2 regions of the Burkholderia sp. JP2-270 genome follow, and region 2 is predicted to be linked to the other one. Evidence: predicted binding sites of a transcription regulator. Region 2 holds the regulator's gene; the other holds the start of a gene.
What was found. The regulator FliA, encoded in region 2, starts transcription of late flagellar genes. The targets are predictions, from matches to a motif close to CTAAAGTTTNNNNNNNNNNNGCCGNTA.
Positions count from the first base shown of each region.

Region 1 (9,840 bases), 380 kb from region 2:
CGTACCACTGCGACGCGCTGTCGACCGCGTACGGTTCGCGGCTGCCTTCGTGCGAATCGGGCTGCGCCTGGCGCGGCTGGTCGATCAGCGCGCCGAGCGGCACGCCCAGCGCCTTCGCGACATTGACGAGCGACGACAGCGAGATGCCCGTGAGATGGCGCTCGACCTGCGACAGGAACCCGACCGACAGCTTCGCTTCGGTCGCGACTTCCAGCAGCGTCTTCTTCGCTTCCCGGCGCAGGCGGCGAATGCGCTGGCCGATACGCATGATGTCTGAATCCATGAATCTCTTTCGTGGCAACGAGTCGGGAGGCGAGCGGAGGGGCGGTGCAGTCGCCGGGACGTTGCTTTCCGCGCATCGCACGAAGCACGGCCGTCGGGACGACGATGCCGGCGCATTGTACCGCGCGGTGTCGCCGGGCGAGGCCACGTTGCGCCTGCGTACGGAACCGTGCCGCCGATTTTAGTCCTACGAAAATTTTGGCTTGACCTCAATTTCAGCGTGCTCTAGATTCTGTCGCGCGCATCAAACAAAGTTAAGTGAGACAAAAATTTTCGCGGACCTGCCGCTGGCACTGCACAGCGGCCCGGCGACGTGCAGTGCCGCGCGTCGCCCGACCATCGGCGCCGTGTCGCGACAAGCCTGCTTCAGGCATGCGCCCCGCCGCGTCACGCCGCCGGCCGCCGACAACAATGGATAACGTGGGCATCCGATGATCGATCGACTGAAATACAGCTTCTCCGGCCTTCCCCCGTACGACGCGTCCGTCGCCGACACGCAGGCCGGCCTGTCGCGCCTGCTCGACGCCGCGCGGCTCGACGCGGTGGTGGTCACGTCGCAGGACGAATACGTCACCGAGTACCTGCCGCGCAGCAATAACCCGCGCTATGCGCTGTCGGGCTTCGACGGCTCGGCCGGCTGCGGGATCTTCCTGAGCGCGGAAACCGCGCGGGCGCTCGGCGCGCCGCCGTTCGTGCTGTTCGTCGACGGCCGTTATCACCTGCAGGCCGAGCAGCAGTGCGATCCGGCGTGCGTGCGCATCGAGAAGCTCGGGATGAACCTGACGATCTGGCAGGCGATGGCCGACTGGCTGGTCGCGCATGCGAGCCGGCTCGCGCGGGTCGGCTACGACGGGCTGCGGATCAGCGTCGCGCAGCGCGACCGGCTGCTCGAGCAGACGCAGGCCGCGGTGCTCGACTGGACGAGCCTCGCCGATCGCGAGATCGACCGTGCGATCGCGCTGCCGGGCTGGGTCGTCGAGCGGCCGATCTTCGAGCTGCCTGAATCGATGACGGGCCTGAGCGTCGCGCAGAACCTGGACACGCTGAACCGCAAGCTCGCCGCGCGTACCGGCGCGGCCGACGACAGGACCGCGTTCTTCACCTGCGCGTCGGACGATCTCGCGTATCTGCTGAACAGCCGCGGCTATCACATCCCGAATGCGTCGTCGCACCTCGGCTTCCTGTTCGCGGTCGGCGGGGAGGTCGCGCTGTTCTTGCCGGAAGGCTGCGACCGCTGCGAAGTCGCGCTCGAGTCGTATCCGGCGCTGCACGTGATCCGGCGCGATGTCGCGGCGCTCGAGCGCTTTCTCGCGCAGTTCGCGGTCGATCACGTGTGCTACGGCTTCGAATCGGTGAACTGCGCGCTCGTCGACGCGGTGAGCCGCGTGTGGCCGCACGCGCGGCATGCCGACTTCAATCCGGTCGAGGCGATGCGGGCCGCCAAGACGCCGGCGGCGCTCGACCGGTTCCGCGACGCGTTCGCGCGCAGCTCCGCGGCGATCGCCGAGACGATGCGCTGGGCGAAGACCGGCGAGCCGGGCGCACGCCACACCGAATACGACCTGGCGCGCACGATCAACGACGCGTACGGTGCGCGCTCGGCGGTTGCGCTGACGTTTCCGTCGATTGCGGCGAACGGCGCGAACAGCGCGTTCGCGCATTACACGGCGGCGAGCGCCGACGTCGAGCTGACGGAAGGCGAACTGGTGCTGCTCGACAGCGGCGCATACTACGAAGCCGGTTTCGCGACGGACTGCACGCGCGTCGTGCTGCGCCGCACGCGCGCGGATACGGTCGCGCAGCCGTGGCAGCGCGAGATCTACACGGTCGCGCTGAAGGCCTGCATCAAGGGGCTCGTCACGCGCTTCCCGGCCTCGGCGACGGGCGGCGACGTCGATGCGCTCGTGCGGCAGGTGTGCCGCGATCACGGCCACGATTTCGGCCACGGCACCGGGCACGGCGTCGGGATCCACGTGCACGAAGGCGGCGTGCGTTTCGCGCCGGGCGCGAAATACGGGCTGGTGCCGAATGCGGTGATTTCGGTCGAGCCGGGCATTTACGTGCCGGGCAAGGGCGGCGTGCGGATCGAGAACATCGTGATCATCCGGCCGGACGAAGCGCAGCCGGATACGGTGACGTTCGAGAACATCGTGACGGTCGGCTACGACTGGGACCTGATCGATCTCGACCTGCTGGATGACGACGAGCGCGCGTACCTGCGCGACTACGAGCGGCTGTGCGTGGAGCGCGGCACGCAGGTCACCGCGTGTCCGCTGTTGTAAGGAAAGGCAACGCAGGCGCGCGGCCGCCGGGCGGCCGCGCGGCGCGACGTCAGCGCGTCAGCGCCGACACGCGTCCGTCGGGGCCGTAGACGCCGGCCGGCGCGGGCGCCGAGCGCAGCACCGCGAGCGCGCGCTCGTTGTAGTCCATCCGGATCCGGATCAGCATCCCGTTGTTCGCATTGGCCTGGCGCGCGCGTTCGGCGGCCTGCTGCAGCAACTGCCAGCGGCCGGCGAGGCGTGCATCGCGCTCGGCGGCCTGGTCCATCCCTTTCTTGCCCGACGCAAAGCCGAGCGCGGACAGCTGCGTGTCGCGCGTGCGTTCGAGCTGCGCGAGCCGGTCGATCAGCTCGCTCTTCTTCTCGACGATCCCGGGCAGCATCTCGAGCGGCTCCGCCGTCGTCAGCGCTTTTTCCTCGTAGGCGAGCAGGGACGCGAACGCCTCGACCGTCGCGTGTTCGTCGTTGACCGTGGCCAGCAGCTCTTCTCTCATCGCGTCATGCTCGTCGCGCCGGTGCGCGGGGTGCGGCGCGCCGGCAAACCGGGGGACCGGCCGCGAGGCGGCCGGCTCAGCTGCCCTGCGGGCGCTGCTGCTGCAGCAGTTCGCGGGCGGTGTTCAATACGCCGTCGGCAATCTTGTTCGCGTCGATCGTCAGCGTGCCGTTGTTCAGCGCTTCCTTGATCGACTGGACCAGGCCCGTGTCGATATCGGCGTTGCCGGACGCGGATGTCGAGCGCAACTGGCCGGACAGACCCGACAGGTTCACGGTCGCGTCGCCGCCGTTCGATCCTGCGTCGGCCGCCTGCGCGGACGACTGGGCCGCGCCGGATTGTGCACGGGCCGCGCCGTTGCCGGTCGGCGCGAGAGGGCTCGGTTTCGGAGTGGAATCGATCTTCACGATGGGTTTCCTGTACGGGTTGACCCAGATAACGGCCGGGTCGGCCCGAACTTTAGCATCGTGAGCCCGAAATTCTCCGAATAAACAATTCTTTGCAATCTTGCGGCGAGATCCGTCCCTACAGCGGAATTTCCACGGTGCCGGCGTCCTTGACGATTGCCGTGACGATCTGGCCCGCCGCCATCCGTACCCGCACCGACTGCCCGGGCGCCGCATTCGCGAGCACGCTGCCCTCGGCCGAAATCGTGAAACCGGGGCCGGCCGCGACGACCCGCACCGTCTGGCCGGCCGACACCGACGCCGCGCTCTTCAGCATGTCCTGCCGCAGCGGCAGCCCGGCCGAGATGCGCGCGAGCGCGGTCGAGCCGACCGCCTGCGCCGGATCGGTGATCACCGCGAGCGGCAGCACCGTCAGGTCGCCGTCGCGCGCGACCAGGTCGGCCGCGCCCAGCGGCTCGCCGGGCGCGATCTGGCGCGCGGCGACGTAATAGGTGGCCTGCACGGTGACCTTTGCCTGCAGGTAGACGGTCCACGGCCGTTCGCCCGCGCAGCGCACGCCGACCGTCGTGCGGCCCCACAGGCGCGCGCCGGTCGGCAGGAACGGCTCGAGCGTCGTGCACGCGGCGAGCCCGCGCGGAAACGCGGTCGTGACCGTCGCCGTGGTCTTGCCGGGCAGGCCCGCGATCTGCTGCTGCAGGAACGCGAGGGCCGCGCGCCGGATCGAGTCGGGGTCCTGCTGGCCGGGCGGCGTCGCGCTCTGGGCCGCGGGGGCCGCCTGGGCCGGGTTGGCGGAAGCCGCCGGCGTGCGCGGCGCCGGCGCGGCTGACGCGGCGCGGGCCGCCGCCATGCGCGCGGCGACTGCCTGCGGCGCCGGCCGAGCGGGATTCGACGCGGGCTCGGCCGTCCCGGCGATGACCGTCGCAATGGCGCTGGGATCGGCGGCGCGCGGCGTGCCGTAGGCCGCGTTCGCACGAGCGGCTGCGTAGACGGGGGCCGGAGCGGCTACCGGTGCGGACGGCGGCGGAACGTTCGTCACGACCATCGCGCCCGCCGGTGGCGCCGCATAGCCGGCAGCGGCCGCACCGGCAGTGCCGGCCGTTGCGCGCCCGGCGTCCGGCGCCGTGCCCGAACCCATCCCCGCATTCCCGCCGAACTGCCCGCCGCTCGCCGCATTGGCGTGCGCGAGCGCGGTTTCGGCCGTCTCGCCGCGTCCGGGAATCACGATCGTCCCGTCGTCCGCGTGTGCGGCCGGTGCGGCGATCCACAGCGCCGCGGCGAGCGCAAACGCACGCCGGACGTGCGTGAGCCGCCCGTTCCTGCCGCGAAGTGCGTTGCCGGTCATCGCCGTGTCCTCGATCCGTTGATCCGATTTGCATTCTAGGGAGCGGCGCCGCCGCGCAAACGATGAATAGAGGGGGGCTTTGCCGCGTTATTCGCCCGATTGCCGGTTGCGTGCGGCGCCTACCATCGCTGTCATGGAAAAAAGCCTCTCGGGTCGCTATCCGGCGCGAGGGGCGTGCAGCGCTTCATACGGAGAGACGCACACATGCTGGACAAACTCGATGCGGAATTCGCGTTCGGCCGACAGGCGCTCGACGTGCGCGCCTACCGGCAGGAACTGCTGTCGTCGAACATCGCGAACGCCGACACGCCCGGCTACCAGGCCCGCGACGTCGATTTCGCGTCGACGCTCGCGCGCTCGCTGAAGCAGACGAACGGCGGCCTCGCGCCGAGCAACGCCGCGCAACTGCCGATGACGCAGCCGGCCGGCGTGACGAGCGGCATGTCGATGGTGTCGACGGCGCCGGGCCACATGGCCGGCACGGCGAAGCTGATCCCGACGGGCGGCCCGGCCGACGACTACGGCCGCGCGCAGTACCGGATGCCGCTGCAGCCGTCGCTCGACGGCAACACGGTCGATCTCGACGTCGAGCGCGTGCAGTTCGCGAACAACGCGCTGCACTACGAAACCGGGATGACCGTGATGACCCAGCAGATCAAGGCCATGATCGCCGCGATCTCGACGAACTCGTAAGCGCGCCGCTTCCGGACCCGCGCACAAGCACAAGGAGCCTCCATGCCTTCGTTGATGAACATCTTCGGCGTCGCCGGTTCGGCGCTGTCCGCGCAATCGCAGCGCCTGAACGTCACCGCGTCGAACCTCGCGAACGCCGACAGCGCCACCGGCCCCGACGGCAAGCCATACAAGGCCAAGCAGGTCGTGTTCGCGACCGACCCGATGGGCGGCGCGCGCACCGCGTCCGGCCAGGGCGTGGGCGGCGTGCGCGTGACGAAGGTGATGGACGACCCGTCGCCGATGAAGTCGACCTACGATCCGGCGAACCCGGCCGCCGACGCGAACGGCTACGTGCAGATGCCGAACGTCGACCCGGTGCAGGAGATGGTGAACATGATCTCGGCGTCGCGCTCGTACCAGGCCAACGTCGAGACGCTGAACACCGCGAAGACGCTGATGCTCAAGACGCTGACGATCGGCTCGTGAGCCGCGCGCCGACCGACCTTACAGACCCGACAGTTCCGATAGAAGGCCACCCAGGATGACTTCCTCCAGCACGACGATCGGCGGCAACGGCACGAACGTGTCGACCCTGCCGACCGACACGATGAACACCAACAGCGTGTCGTCGACCAACGGCACATCGGCGAGCGACCTGCAGGCGACGTTCCTGAAGCTGCTCGTCACGCAGTTGCAGAACCAGGATCCGACGAGCCCGGTCGACAGCTCGCAGATGACGTCGCAGCTCGCGCAGATCAACACGGTGAGCGGCATCGCGCAGCTGAACACGTCGCTCACGTCGCTGTCGACGCAGCTCACGGCCGGCCAGCAGACGCAGGCCGCGCTGCTGATCGGCACGAACGTGCTCGCGCCGGGCAACGCCGTCGCGGTGAAGAGCGGTGCGGCGTCGCCGTTCGGCGTGTCGCTGGCGAGCTCGGTGTCGAACCTGACGATCACCGTGAAGAACTCGGCGGGCGCCGTCGTGAACACGATCAACGCGGGCGCGCAGTCGGCCGGCACCGTGCCGTTCAACTGGACGCCGACCGACGCGGCGGGCAATGCGCTGCCGGACGGCAAGTACACGATCAGCGCGTCGTATACCAACAGCGCGGGCACGCCGCAGGCGGCCACGACGCTCGCGGCCGCGCAGGTGCAGAGCGTGATCAAGCAGGCTGACGGCACGGCGGGGCTCGTGCTGTCGAACGGCACGACGGTGGGGCTCACCCAGGTCGCGTCGATTTTCCCGAACACGTCGTCATCCGGCGGCACTACGTCCAACTGATTCAGCTTCCCCGAAACGGAGACCGAAATGGGTTATCAACAGGGTCTGAGCGGCCTCGCCGGCGCATCGAACGCGCTCGACGTGATCGGCAACAACATCGCGAACGCGAACACGGTCGGCTTCAAGTCGAGCACCGCGCAGTTCGCCGACATGTACGCGAACTCGGTCGCGACGTCGGTCAATACGCAGATCGGCATCGGCACGACGCTCGCGTCGGTGAATCAGCAGTTCGGCCAGGGCACGATCAATACGACGAACTCGTCGCTCGACGTCGCGATCAACGGCAACGGCTTCTTCCAGATGTCGAACAACGGCGTGACGACGTACTCGCGCGACGGCACGTTCCAGCGCGACAAGAACGGCTTCATCGTCGACTCGCAAGGCCGCAACCTGATGGGCTATGCGGCTGTCTCGGGCGGCGTGATCAACACCGCGCAGACCGTGCCGCTGCAGGCGCCGACGACCAACATCGCGCCGACCGCGACGACCAAGATCACCGGCCAGTTCAACCTGAACTCGCAGGACACGGTGCCGGCCAAGACGCCGTTCAGCGCGACCGACACCGCGACCTACAACTACTCGACGTCGGTCCAGGTGTACGACTCGCTCGGCGGTTCGCAGGCGGTCAACATGTACTTCGTGAAGTCGGCGGCCGGCACGTGGGAAGCGTACGCGGGCGTCCAGGGCGGCGCGACGACCGATCTCGGCACGGTCACGTTCGATACGTCGGGCGCGATCAAGAGCACGACGCTGCCGGGCGCGGGCGGGCCGACCACGTCGCTCGGCCAGTTCCAGTTCACCGTGCCGAATACCGACGGCTCGGCGACGCCGCAAAACCTTACGCTCGACCTGACCGGCACGACGCAGTACGGCGGCAAGGACGGCGTGAACAACCTCGCGCAGGACGGCTACGCGAGCGGCACGCTGACGACCTACTCGATCGGCGCCGACGGCAAGCTGACCGGCAACTACTCGAACGGCCAGACCGCCGTGCTCGGCCTGATCGCGCTCGCGAACTTCAACAACCCGAACGGGCTGGTGAACCTCGGCGGCAACCAGTATGCGGAGTCCTCCGCATCGGGCGTGCCGCAGATCTCGGCGCCCGGCAGCACGAACCACGGCAAGCTGCAGGGCAGCGCGCTCGAGAACTCGAACGTCGACCTCACGTCGCAGCTCGTCAACCTGATCACCGCGCAGCGCAACTACCAGGCGAACGCGCAGACGATCAAGACGCAGCAGACCGTCGACCAGACGCTCATCAACCTGTAAGCGCGGATAACCGGCAGCCATGGACCGACTGATCTACACGGCGATGACGGGCGCGTCGCAGTCGCTCGACCAGCAGGCGATCGTCGCGAACAACCTCGCGAACGCATCGACGACGGGCTTTCGCGCGCAGCTCGCGACGTATCGCGCGGTGCCGATGAATTTCGGCGACGGCAGCAACATCGACCCGACGACGACGCGCACCTACGTGCTCGCGTCGACGCCCGGCGCGGACTACGCACCGGGTCCGATCACGCGCACCGGCAATCCGCTCGACGTCGCCGTGCAGGGCGCCGGCTGGCTGTCGGTGCAGACGGCCGACGGCGGCGAGGCGTACACGCGCGCCGGCAACCTGCACGTCGACGAGAACGGCCAGCTCGTCAACGCGAGCAACCTGCCGGTGATCGGCAACGGCGGCCCGATCTCGGTGCCGCCGAACGCCGAGGTGACGATCGGCAAGGACGGCACCGTTTCCGCGCTGATGCCGGGCGACCCGCCGACGGCGGTCGCGATCGTCGACCAGATGAAGCTCGTCAATCCCGATCCGGCCACGCTCACGCGCGGCAACGACGGATTGTTCCGCACCGCCGACGGCAATCCGGCCGACGCCGACACGAACGTGGTCGTCACGCCGAATTCGCTCGAAGGCAGCAACGTCAACCCGGTGACCGCGATGGTCGCGATGATCGACAACGCGCGCGCGTTCCAGCTTCAGTCGAAGCTGATCCAGACGGCCGACCAGAACGAGCAGACGGCGAACCAGCTGCTCAACTTCAGCTGAGCGCCCGCGCCAGCCCACGCAGGAGAATCGACAAGTGAACCGTTCGCTCTACATCGCCGCCACCGGCATGAATGCGCAGCAGGCGCAGATGGACGTGATTTCGAACAACCTCGCGAACACCAGCACGAACGGCTTCAAGGCGTCGCGCGCGGTGTTCGAGGATCTGCTTTACCAGACGATCCGCCAGCCCGGCGCGAACTCGACGCAGCAGACCGAGCTGCCGTCGGGCCTGCAGCTCGGCACCGGCGTGCAGCAGGTCGCCACCGAGCGCCTGTACACGCAGGGCGGCCTCACGCAGACCGGCAACTCGAAGGACGTCGCGATCAACGGCGCGGGCTTCTTCCAGGTGCTGATGCCGGACGGCACGAACGCGTACACGCGCGACGGCTCGTTCCAGACCAACGCGCAGGGCCAGCTCGTCACGTCGAGCGGCTATCAGATTCTGCCGGCGATCACCGTGCCGCAGAACGCGCAGTCGCTGACGATCGGCAAGGACGGCGTCGTGTCGGTCACGCAGCCGGGCTCGGGCAACGCGGTGCAGATCGGCTCGCTGCAGATCGCGACCTTCATCAACCCGGCCGGCCTCGAGGCGAAGGGCGAGAACCTGTTCGCGGAAACGACGTCGTCGGGCGCGCCCAACGTGTCGCAGCCGGGGCTGAACGGCGCGGGCGTGCTCAACCAGGGTTATGTCGAAGCGTCGAACGTGAACGTCGTGCAGGAGCTCGTCAACATGATCCAGACGCAGCGTGCCTACGAGATCAACAGCAAGGCCGTGACGACGTCCGACCAGATGCTGCAGACCGTCACGCAGATGAAGAGCTAACCGGAACACCCCGTCGTCGCCATGAAGCAGGTTCGCCTCCTCCCGTCAGCCACCGTCCGCGCCGCGTGCGCGGTCGCGGTGGCGGCGCTCGCCGGTTGCGCGCAGATTCCGCGCGATCCGATCATCCAGCAGCCGATGACGGCGCAGCCGCCAGCGCCGATGTCGATGCAGGCGCCCGGCTCGATCTACAACCCCGGCTACGCGGGGCGGC
Region 1 is NZ_CP029824.1:983,005-992,844, forward strand. It holds gene DM992_RS04700 (XRE family transcriptional regulator) at 1-283, opposite strand, end outside; gene DM992_RS04710 (M24 family metallopeptidase) at 714-2,564, shown strand; gene DM992_RS04715 (flagellar protein FlgN) at 2,614-3,054, opposite strand; gene flgM (flagellar biosynthesis anti-sigma factor FlgM) at 3,131-3,460, opposite strand; gene flgA (flagellar basal body P-ring formation chaperone FlgA) at 3,579-4,802, opposite strand; gene flgB (flagellar basal body rod protein FlgB) at 5,007-5,495, shown strand; gene flgC (flagellar basal body rod protein FlgC) at 5,538-5,963, shown strand; gene flgD (flagellar hook assembly protein FlgD) at 6,019-6,759, shown strand; gene flgE (flagellar hook protein FlgE) at 6,787-8,028, shown strand; gene flgF (flagellar basal-body rod protein FlgF) at 8,048-8,806, shown strand; gene flgG (flagellar basal-body rod protein FlgG) at 8,841-9,629, shown strand; gene flgH (flagellar basal body L-ring protein FlgH) at 9,651-9,840, shown strand, end outside.
Region 1: the regulator FliA is predicted to act here: its motif matches at 3,490-3,516, upstream of flgM (flagellar biosynthesis anti-sigma factor FlgM).

Region 2 (9,840 bases):
GCGACGCTCGCGGTGACATCCTGTGCGCGCCAGGTTTGCGTCGACCCGTTCCACGCATCTCGCACGACGATCGTGCCGGGATGCGGCGCGCCCGGCGCCTGCGCACCGGGCGGCAGGTCGGGCGTACCCGGCGTGCCCGGCGTGCTGGCGCAGCCGGCGGCGAGCGCGCAGGCGAGCGACAGCAGCGGAGCGAGCGGATGACGGAGCACGGCGCGATGCGAGCGGGATCGGGAATGGCGAAGGGTAGCGCGACTGGCGCGCTCGCGTCATGCCGGTCGGCCGGAAAATCGAATGTCGTACGACTGGATCGATTATCGATCGAGTCGGAATTCATTTGGTTGTAATCAAATGCCGGATTATATTCGGTTGTAGTTTTTGTCGGGTCTTCAAGACTATTAAAATGACGCGGCATGCAAGCCGGTGGCGCCGCATTACGCTATGGCACCCGTTTTCACGCCAGTGCGACGGGGTTTTCGCTTGGCCGGCATGTGAAAAGAGATGGAGCCTGTCGAAATTCGAACATATAATTCCCGCGTTGTTTCCGGGGTCGTCAATATAAAACAGGAGGATAATAAAATGAATTTTTCCGAGGCTGTTCGTTCCGTACTCAATCAATACGCGAAATTCGAAGGCCGTGCGCGTCGTGCCGAATACTGGTATTTCGCGCTGCTGAGCTGCATTCTTTCGGTCGTCGCTCAGGTGATCGGCGCGATCGGCCGCGACGCGGGCCTGATCGCGCTGCTGCTGCTGGGCGCGATCTTCCTGATTTCGCTGGCGCTGATCATTCCGGGCATCGCGGTCAGCGTGCGCCGCCTGCACGATACGGGCCGCTCGGGCTGGTTCCTGCTGCTCGGGCTCATTCCGGTCGTCGGCCCCATCCTGCTGCTCGTGTGGATGTGCTCGCGCGGCACCGCAGGCCCGAACCGCTTCGGCTCGGATCCGATCCCGTCGGTCTGAGCGCCGCCTGCCCCGACGCGCGGCGCCGTCGCGTCGGGGCCTGACTTCCCCGTTTCTCTCCGTTTCTCCGCTTCATCGTTCCCCGCTTCATTCCGCCACCGTCCCGCCCGGGAACCTTGCCGGGAACCGCGCTTCACCGTTGCGCCGATCGCCGTGCTTTTCCGCCGCATCGCACCACGTCGCGCGCCGCTCCGTCCCTCTTCCGGCCTCGTTCGCACCGGCTCGCCCGATTCCCCGAAATACCCCCCTTTCCCGGCTTTGCTCGACCGATCGGCGTTTGACGCCTCCATGAATAATCGGTGTCACTGGAAAGCGGCATTCCGCCGTACCCGACTGGAGGCCCCGTGGCAGACGAGAGCGATCTCGACAAGACCGAAGCCGCCACTCCCAGGCGCCGCGAGAAGGCGCGCGAGGAGGGGCAGGTCGCGCGTTCGCGCGAACTGGCTTCGTTCGCGCTGCTCGCGGCCGGGTTCTACGGCGCGTGGCTGCTCGCGGGCCCGTCGGGTGCGCATCTGCAGGCGATGCTGCGCGGCGCGTTCACGTTCGATCGCGCGACCGCGTTCGACACGAACCGGATGCTGTCGGCGGCCGGCAGCGCGAGCCTCGAAGGCTTCGCCGCGCTGCTGCCGATCCTCGTGCTCACCGGCCTCGCCGCGCTGCTCGCGCCGATGGCGCTCGGCGGCTGGCTGATCTCGCAGAAGACCTTCGAGCTGAAGTTCGACCGCCTGAACCCGATTTCGGGCCTCGGCCGGATCTTCTCGATCCAGGGGCCGATCCAGCTCGGGATGTCGCTCGCGAAGACGCTGGTCGTCGGCGGGATCGGCGGCATCGCGATCTGGCGCAGCAAGGACGAGTTGCTCGGCCTCGCGACGCAGCCGCTCGGCGCGGCGCTGCCCGACGCACTGCATCTCGTCGCCGTGTGCTGCGGCACGACGGTCGCCGGGATGCTGGTGGTCGCCGCGCTCGATGTGCCTTACCAAATCTGGCAGTACAACAAGAAGTTGCGCATGACGAAGGAAGAAGTGAAGCGCGAGCATCGCGAGAACGAAGGCGATCCGCACGTGAAGGGGCGGATCCGCCAGCAGCAGCGCGCGATCGCGCGCCGCCGGATGATGGCGGCCGTGCCGAAGGCCGACGTGGTCGTCACGAACCCGACGCACTTCGCCGTCGCGCTGCAATACACGGACGGCGAGATGCGCGCGCCGAAGGTCGTCGCGAAGGGCGTGAACCTCGTCGCCGCGCGCATCCGCGAACTCGCGGCCGAGCACAACGTGCCGCTGCTCGAGGCGCCGCCGCTCGCGCGTGCGCTGTATCACAACGTCGAACTCGAACGCGAGATTCCCGGCTCGCTGTACTCGGCCGTCGCCGAAGTGCTCGCGTGGGTCTACCAGCTCAAGCGCTTCCGTTCGGAAGGCGGTGCGTTCCCCGCGGTGCCGGTCGATCTCGACGTGCCGGCCGAACTCGACAAGGGCACGTCGGTGCCCGCCGACGATGAACGCGAGGAAGCCGAGGACACGCTCGGCAAGCAAGGCACGCAAGGAGCCTCGTGATGATTAGCCCCCACGCTCACATTCGTTCGCTGCCCCCCAAGGGGCGGCTGCCTCCCTAGGGGCGGCCCGGCGGGAGGCAGCATGAGCACCCCGACCGGCCTGTTCGCGAAGCGCACGAACCCGTTCGCGGGCACCAACCTGCGCGCACTCGCGGGCCCCGTCCTCATCTGCATGATCCTGGGGATGATGATCCTGCCGCTGCCGCCGCTGCTGCTGGATCTGCTGTTCACGTTCAACATCGCGCTGTCGGTGATGGTGCTGCTCGTCAGCATGTATACGATGAAGCCGCTCGACTTCGCGGCGTTCCCGAGCGTGCTGCTGTTCTCGACGCTGTTGCGCCTGTCGCTGAACGTCGCGTCGACGCGCGTCGTGCTGCTCGAGGGCCACACGGGCCCGGACGCGGCCGGCCAGGTGATCGAGGCGTTCGGCCACTTCCTCGTCGGCGGCAATTTCGCGGTCGGCATCGTTGTGTTCGTGATCCTGATGATCATCAACTTCATGGTGATCACGAAGGGTGCGGGGCGGATCGCCGAAGTGTCCGCGCGCTTCACGCTCGACGCGATGCCCGGCAAGCAGATGGCGATCGATGCCGACCTGAACGCCGGCCTCATCAACGAGGAACAGGCGCGCAAGCGCCGCCTGGCCGTGTCGCAGGAAGCCGAGTTCTACGGGTCGATGGACGGCGCGTCGAAGTTCGTGCGCGGCGACGCGATCGCGGGCCTGATCATCATGGCGATCAACGTGATCGGCGGGCTGATCGTCGGGGTGGTCCAGCACGACATGAGCTTCGCGGCGGCCGGCACCAACTACACGCTGCTGACGATCGGCGACGGCCTCGTCGCGCAGATCCCGTCGCTCGTGATCTCGACCGCGGCCGGCGTGATCGTGTCGCGCGTCGCGACCGACGAGGACATCGGCACGCAGATCACCGGGCAGCTGTTCACGAACCCGCGCGTGCTGACGATCACCGGCGTGATCATCGTGATCATGGGGCTGATCCCGGGGATGCCGCACTTCGCGTTCCTCGCGCTCGGCGGCGGCGCGATCTGGCTGGCCCGCACGCAGACGAAGCGCGCGGCGGCCCGCAAGGCGGCCGGCGACGTGACCGACATCGCGCCGCCCGCCGTGCTGCCGTCCGACAGCCACGAGGCGACCTGGGACGACGTGCAGCTGATCGACCCGCTCGGCCTCGAAGTGGGCTACCGGCTGATCCCGCTCGTCGACAAGAACAGCGACGGCGAGCTGCTCAAGCGCATCAAGAGCATCCGCAAGAAATTCGCGCAGGAAATCGGCTTCCTGCCGCCGGTGATCCATATCCGCGACAACCTCGAACTGCGGCCGAACGGGTACCGGATCGCGCTGAAGGGCGTCGAGATCGGCGTCGGCGAAGTGTTCCCTGGCCAGTGGCTCGCGATCAACCCGGGCCAGGTGACCGCCGCGCTGCCGGGCGCCCTGACGCAGGATCCCGCGTTCGGGCTGCCGGCCGTGTGGATCGACGTCGCGCTGCGCGAACAGGCGCAGGTGTACGGCTACACGGTGGTCGACGCGAGCACGGTCGTCGCGACGCACCTGAACCATCTCGTCGTCCAGCACGCGGCCGAACTGCTCGGCCGCCAGGAAGTGCAGGCGCTCGTCGAGCGCACCGGCAAGGACGCGCCGACGCTCGTCGAGGACCTCGTGCCGAAGACGATCTCGCTGACGACGCTGCAGAAGGTGCTGCAGAACCTGCTCGAGGAAGGCGTGCCGATCCGCGACATGCGCACGATCCTCGAGGCCGTGTCCGAACATGCGGGCCGCGGCGACGCGTTCGAGATCACCGCCGCGGTGCGGCTCTCGCTCGGCCGCGCGATCACGCAGCAGTGGTATCCGGGCGCGGGCGAGATGCAGGTGATGGGCCTCGACTCGAATCTGGAGCGTGTGCTGTCGCAGGCGCTCGCCACCGGCGCGAATCCGGGCCTCGAACCCGGCCTCGCGCACAACCTTCTGACCGGCACGCAGCAAGCGATGCTGCGTCAACAGAATCTCGGGCTGCCGCCCGTGCTGCTGGTGCAGCACGCGCTGCGCGCGATGCTCGCGCGTTTCCTGCGCCGCAGCCTGCCGCAATTGAAAGTGCTGTCGTATGCCGAAGTGCCGGACACACGCACGATCAAAGTCGTTAACGTCATCGGGGGTTCCGCTTGAACATTCGCAAATTCACCGGCGCAACGAGCCGCGACGCGCTTCGTCTCGTGCGCGAGGCGCTCGGCGCCGACGCGGTCGTGCTGTCGAACCGCACGCTCGATGACGGCAGCGTCGAAATCGTCGCACTCGCCGATTCGGACCTGGCCGCGGTAACGCCGCCGGCCGCCGCACGGCCGCGGATCACCGCGCCGCGCGTGCCGGAATCCGTGCCGGCCGCCGCGGTGCCGGGCATCGTGTCGCGCCCGGGCGCCGCGCTCGCGCGCCCGGGCGTCAATCCGTATGCGGCGGGCGCCGGCGGGCTACCGGACGTGTTCTCGTCGGTGTTCGGTGCAAGCGCCGAAGCGGAAGAAACGGACGACGCGGACGAGACGGCGACGCAACCTTCGACGATCGATGCGGACGCCACGGCTGCGGCAGCGCCGTCGACCGCCGCACCGGCCCCCGGACGGCCGGCCCCCGGATGGCCGGCCCCCGCTTCCGAACCCGCGCCGTGGCTCGTCGAGCACGCGAAGCGCCTGACGCAGCAGCGCGACGCGCTGATCGCGCGCACGCAGGCGACGGCTGCCGCGCCGCAAGCGAGCGCACCCGCGCCGCAGCGCGCTGCAAGCGCATCGTCGCCCGACTGGGCACGCGACATCGTGCGCGATGCCGAACGCCGGATGCCGGCCGCTGCTCCGCGCAAGCCCGACACGAGCGCCGCGAACGCCGCGAAAGCGGCCGAGCGCACGCGCCTGTCCGCCGATACCGCCGCCGCGGTGGCCGATGCGGTGAAGTCGCGCGTCGAACGAATCGTCAACGACACGGTGATGCACGAGCTCGGTGAACTGCGCGGGATGATGGAAGAGCAGTTCGACAGCCTGATGTGGCACGACCGCCAGCGTCGCAGCGCCGTGCATGGCGCGCTGACGAAGCACTTGTTCGCGGCCGGCCTGTCCGCGCAGCTCGTGCGGATGCTCGTCGACAACCTGCCGTCCGGCGACGGCGCGCAGACCTTCGAGCAGGCCGCCGAATGGGCGCAGTCGGTGCTCGCGGCGAACCTGCCGGTGCTCGACTGCGAGGACGCGCTGATGGAGCGCGGCGGCGTGTTCGCGCTGATGGGGCCGACGGGCGTCGGCAAGACCACCACCACCGCGAAGCTGGCCGCGCGCTGCGTGATGCGCTTCGGCGCGAGCAAGGTCGCGCTGCTGACCACCGACAGCTACCGGATCGGCGGCCACGAGCAACTGCGCATCTTCGGCAAGATCCTCGGCGTGCCGGTGCACGCGGTGAAGGATGCGGGCGATCTCGCGCTCGCGCTGTCCGAACTGCGCAACAAGCACATCGTGCTGATCGACACGATCGGCATGAGCCAGCGCGACCGCGCGGTGTCCGACCAGATCGCGATGCTGCACGGCGCGAACGCACCGGTGCAGCGCCTGCTGCTGCTCAACGCGACGAGCCACGGCGACACGCTCAACGAAGTCGTGCAGGCGTACCGCAGCGCGGGCGAGCATCCGGACCTGGCCGGCTGCATCCTCACGAAGCTCGACGAGGCGACCCACCTCGGCGGCGTGCTCGACACGGTGATCCGCTACAAGCTGCCGGTCCACTACGTGTCGACCGGCCAGAAGGTGCCGGAAAACCTGTATGTCGCATCGACCAGGTTCCTGCTGAAGAGCGCGTTCTGTGTGCCGCGCGACGGCTCGCCCTTCGTGCCGCAAGACGAAGACATGCCGACGCTGCTCTCCGCACTGACCGCACGTTCCACCGCCGAGCTGCACGAGGTGCGATTTGGATAAACGAATCATCGACCAGGCCGAAGGGCTGCGGCGCCTGCTGGCCGGGCGCGCGTCGCGCATCGTCGCGGTGACGGGCGGGCCGGCGGGCGTCGGCTGCACGTCCACCACCGTGAACCTGGCGGCGGCGCTCGCGTCGCTCGGCAAGGACGTGCTCGTCGTCGACGAGCGCGCGGACGTGCATTCGGCCAGCGCGACGCTCGCGGGCGCGTGGCTGCGCGACGGCGAGCGCACGCGGGTGGCCGCGGGCTTCGGCCTGTGCGCGGCCGCGCGGCTCGCGCGCGCCGGCTACAGCGACACGCAACTGAGCGACTTCATCGACGGCCCGGCCGACATCGTCCTCGTCGACGCACAGCTCGGCGCCGACGGCTCGTTCTCGGCGCTCGCACGCGAAGCGCACGACGTGCTGGTCGTCACGCGGGTCGCCGCGCAGGCGATCACCGAGGCGTACGCGTGCATGAAGCGGCTGCATTTCGCGCACGCGTTCGCGCAGTTCCGCGTGCTGACCAATCACGTCGGCAGCCATGCGGACGCGAAGACGGCCTTCGACAACCTCGCGGGCGTCGCGAGCCGCTACCTGACCGTGTCGATCGCCGACGCGGGCTGCGTGAGCGCCGATCCGCTCGTCGAGCATGCGCGCGAGCTGACGCATCCGGTGGTCGACGCGTTCCCGTCGGCGGCGGCCGCGCGCGACTACCGGCAGATTGCCGCCGACCTGCTGTACTGGCCGATGCGCCCGCGTTCGGGGGCGGACCGCGCCGTCCACGCGGGCGGCAAGCCGTCGTATGAAGCGGGCGCGGCACACGCCGCGTGAGCGCTACCGGAAGGAGAGAGCCATGATGTACAACGCTCAAGGAAAGATGTCCCAGGCCGACGTGCTCGCGCAATATGCGCCGCTCGTGCGCCGCCTCGGGCTGCAGCTCGTCGCGAAGATGCCGGCGAGCGTCGACCTCGACGACCTGATCCAGGCCGGCATGATCGGCCTGATGGACGCGGCCGGCCGCTACAAGGAAGACCAGGGCGCGCAGTTCGAGACCTACGCGACGCAGCGCATCCGCGGCGCGATGCTCGACGAGCTGCGCAGCAACGACTGGCTGCCGCGCAGCCTGCGCAAGACGTCGCGCGAGGTCGAGCACGCGGTGCACCAGGTCGAGCAGCATCTCGGCCGCTCGGCGAGCGAGACCGAGATCGCGCAGCACCTGAACATGCCGCTCGACGAATACCAGGGGATGCTGCAGGACCTGCACGGCAGCCAGCTCATCTACTACGAGGATTTCGACCGCGCGGCCGACGACGAGCCGTTCCTCGACCGCTATCGCGTCGATCACGCCGATCCGCTGTCGGCGCTGCTCGACGAGCACCTGCGCGAGGCGCTCGTCGAGGCGATCGAGCGGCTGCCGGAGCGCGAGAAGCTGCTGATGTCGCTGTACTACGAACGGGGTCTGAATCTGCGCGAGATCGGCGCGGTGCTCGAAGTGAGCGAATCGCGCGTGTGCCAGCTGCACAGCCAGGCCGTCGCGCGCCTGCGCGCGCGGCTGCGCGAACAGGCGTGGGTCGGCGCGGAGTCCTGACCCTTTCCACACGGCAACGCGCGCCGACGCTGCGCGCTTGCGCATTTTGCGCGCCGATTTGCTACAATCCCTCCCGTTTTCCGAGGAGCGTTGCGACGGACCACTCTGCGTCCGCCAGGCTCGGAAGGCTTCACCAAGCAGCCGTGCGGCGCGAGTTTCGCGACCGTCGCGCCGGCCCCGCTTCCTGAACGGCGCTCACGTCACCAATCTAGAACTTTTTTAGAAAGGAGGGCGTGATGAACGCCATTATCGATTCGCAAGCTTCCAAGGATTACGTCGTCGCCGACATGGCGCTGGCCGGCTGGGGCCGCAAGGAACTGAACATCGCCGAGACCGAAATGCCGGGCCTCGTGCAAATCCGCGACGAATACAAGGCGCAGCAGCCGCTGAAGGGCGCGCGCATCGCCGGTTCGCTGCACATGACGATCCAGACGGGCGTGCTGATCGAGACGCTGAAGGCGCTCGGCGCGGACGTCCGCTGGGCCTCGTGCAACATCTTCTCGACGCAGGACCACGCAGCGGCCGCGATCGTCGAATCCGGCACGCCGGTGTTCGCGTTCAAGGGCGAATCGCTCGACGAATACTGGGAGTTCTCGCACCGCATCTTCGAATGGCCGAACGGCGAATTCGCGAACATGATCCTGGACGACGGCGGCGACGCAACGCTGCTGCTGATCCTCGGCGCGAAGGCCGAGAAGGACCGTTCGGTGATCGCGAAGCCGACCAACGAGGAAGAAGTCGCGCTGTACAAGTCGATCGCGAAGCATCTCGACATCGACGCGACCTGGTACTCGAAGCGCCTCGCGCACATCAAGGGCGTGACCGAAGAAACCACGACCGGCGTGCACCGCCTGTACCAGATGGAAAAGGACGGCCGCCTGCCGTTCCCGGCGTTCAACGTGAACGATTCGGTCACGAAGTCGAAGTTCGACAACCTGTACGGCTGCCGCGAGTCGCTCGTCGACGGCATCAAGCGCGCGACCGACGTGATGATCGCGGGCAAGGTCGCGGTCGTCGCCGGCTACGGCGACGTGGGCAAGGGCTGCGCGCAGTCGCTGCGCGGCCTCGGTGCGACCGTGTGGGTCACCGAAATCGATCCGATCTGCGCGCTGCAGGCGGCGATGGAAGGCTACCGCGTCGTGACGATGGAATACGCGGCCGACAAGGCCGACATCTTCGTGACGGCGACCGGCAACTACCACGTGATCAACCACGATCACATGAAGGCGATGCGCCACAACGCGATCGTCTGCAACATCGGCCACTTCGACTCGGAAATCGACGTTGCGTCGACCCGCCAGTACCAGTGGGAAAACATCAAGCCGCAGGTCGACCACATCATCTTCCCGGACGGCAAGCGCGTGATCCTGCTGGCGGAAGGCCGCCTCGTGAACCTCGGCTGCGCGACCGGCCACCCGTCGTTCGTGATGTCGAACTCGTTCGCGAACCAGACGCTCGCGCAGATCGAGCTGTTCGTGCGCGGCGGCGAGTACGAGAACAAGGTGTACGTGCTGCCCAAGCATCTCGATGAAAAGGTCGCGCGCCTGCACCTCGCGCGCATCGGCGCGAACCTGTCCGTGCTGTCGGACGAGCAGGCTTCGTACATCGGCGTGCAGAAGGACGGCCCGTTCAAGCCGAACCACTACCGCTACTGATGCGCCGCCACCGCCGTGCCGTGCGCGCCTCGCTGCGGGGCCCGCGGTGCGGCGGCGGCACGGCGCCGGATCGCCGGCCTTCGCGTTGCGCCTTCGGGCGCGCGCGTCGGCCGGCGGCGGCCGCTGATCGCACAGATCGACAACCGAACCG
Region 2 is NZ_CP029824.1:607,002-616,841, reverse strand. It holds gene DM992_RS02950 (hypothetical protein) at 1-209, opposite strand, end outside; gene DM992_RS02945 (DUF805 domain-containing protein) at 577-957, shown strand; gene flhB (flagellar biosynthesis protein FlhB) at 1,302-2,507, shown strand; gene flhA (flagellar biosynthesis protein FlhA) at 2,589-4,688, shown strand; gene flhF (flagellar biosynthesis protein FlhF) at 4,685-6,466, shown strand; gene DM992_RS02925 (MinD/ParA family protein) at 6,459-7,277, shown strand; gene DM992_RS02920 (RNA polymerase sigma factor FliA) at 7,300-8,034, shown strand; S-adenosyl-L-homocysteine riboswitch at 8,111-8,238, shown strand; gene ahcY (adenosylhomocysteinase) at 8,271-9,689, shown strand.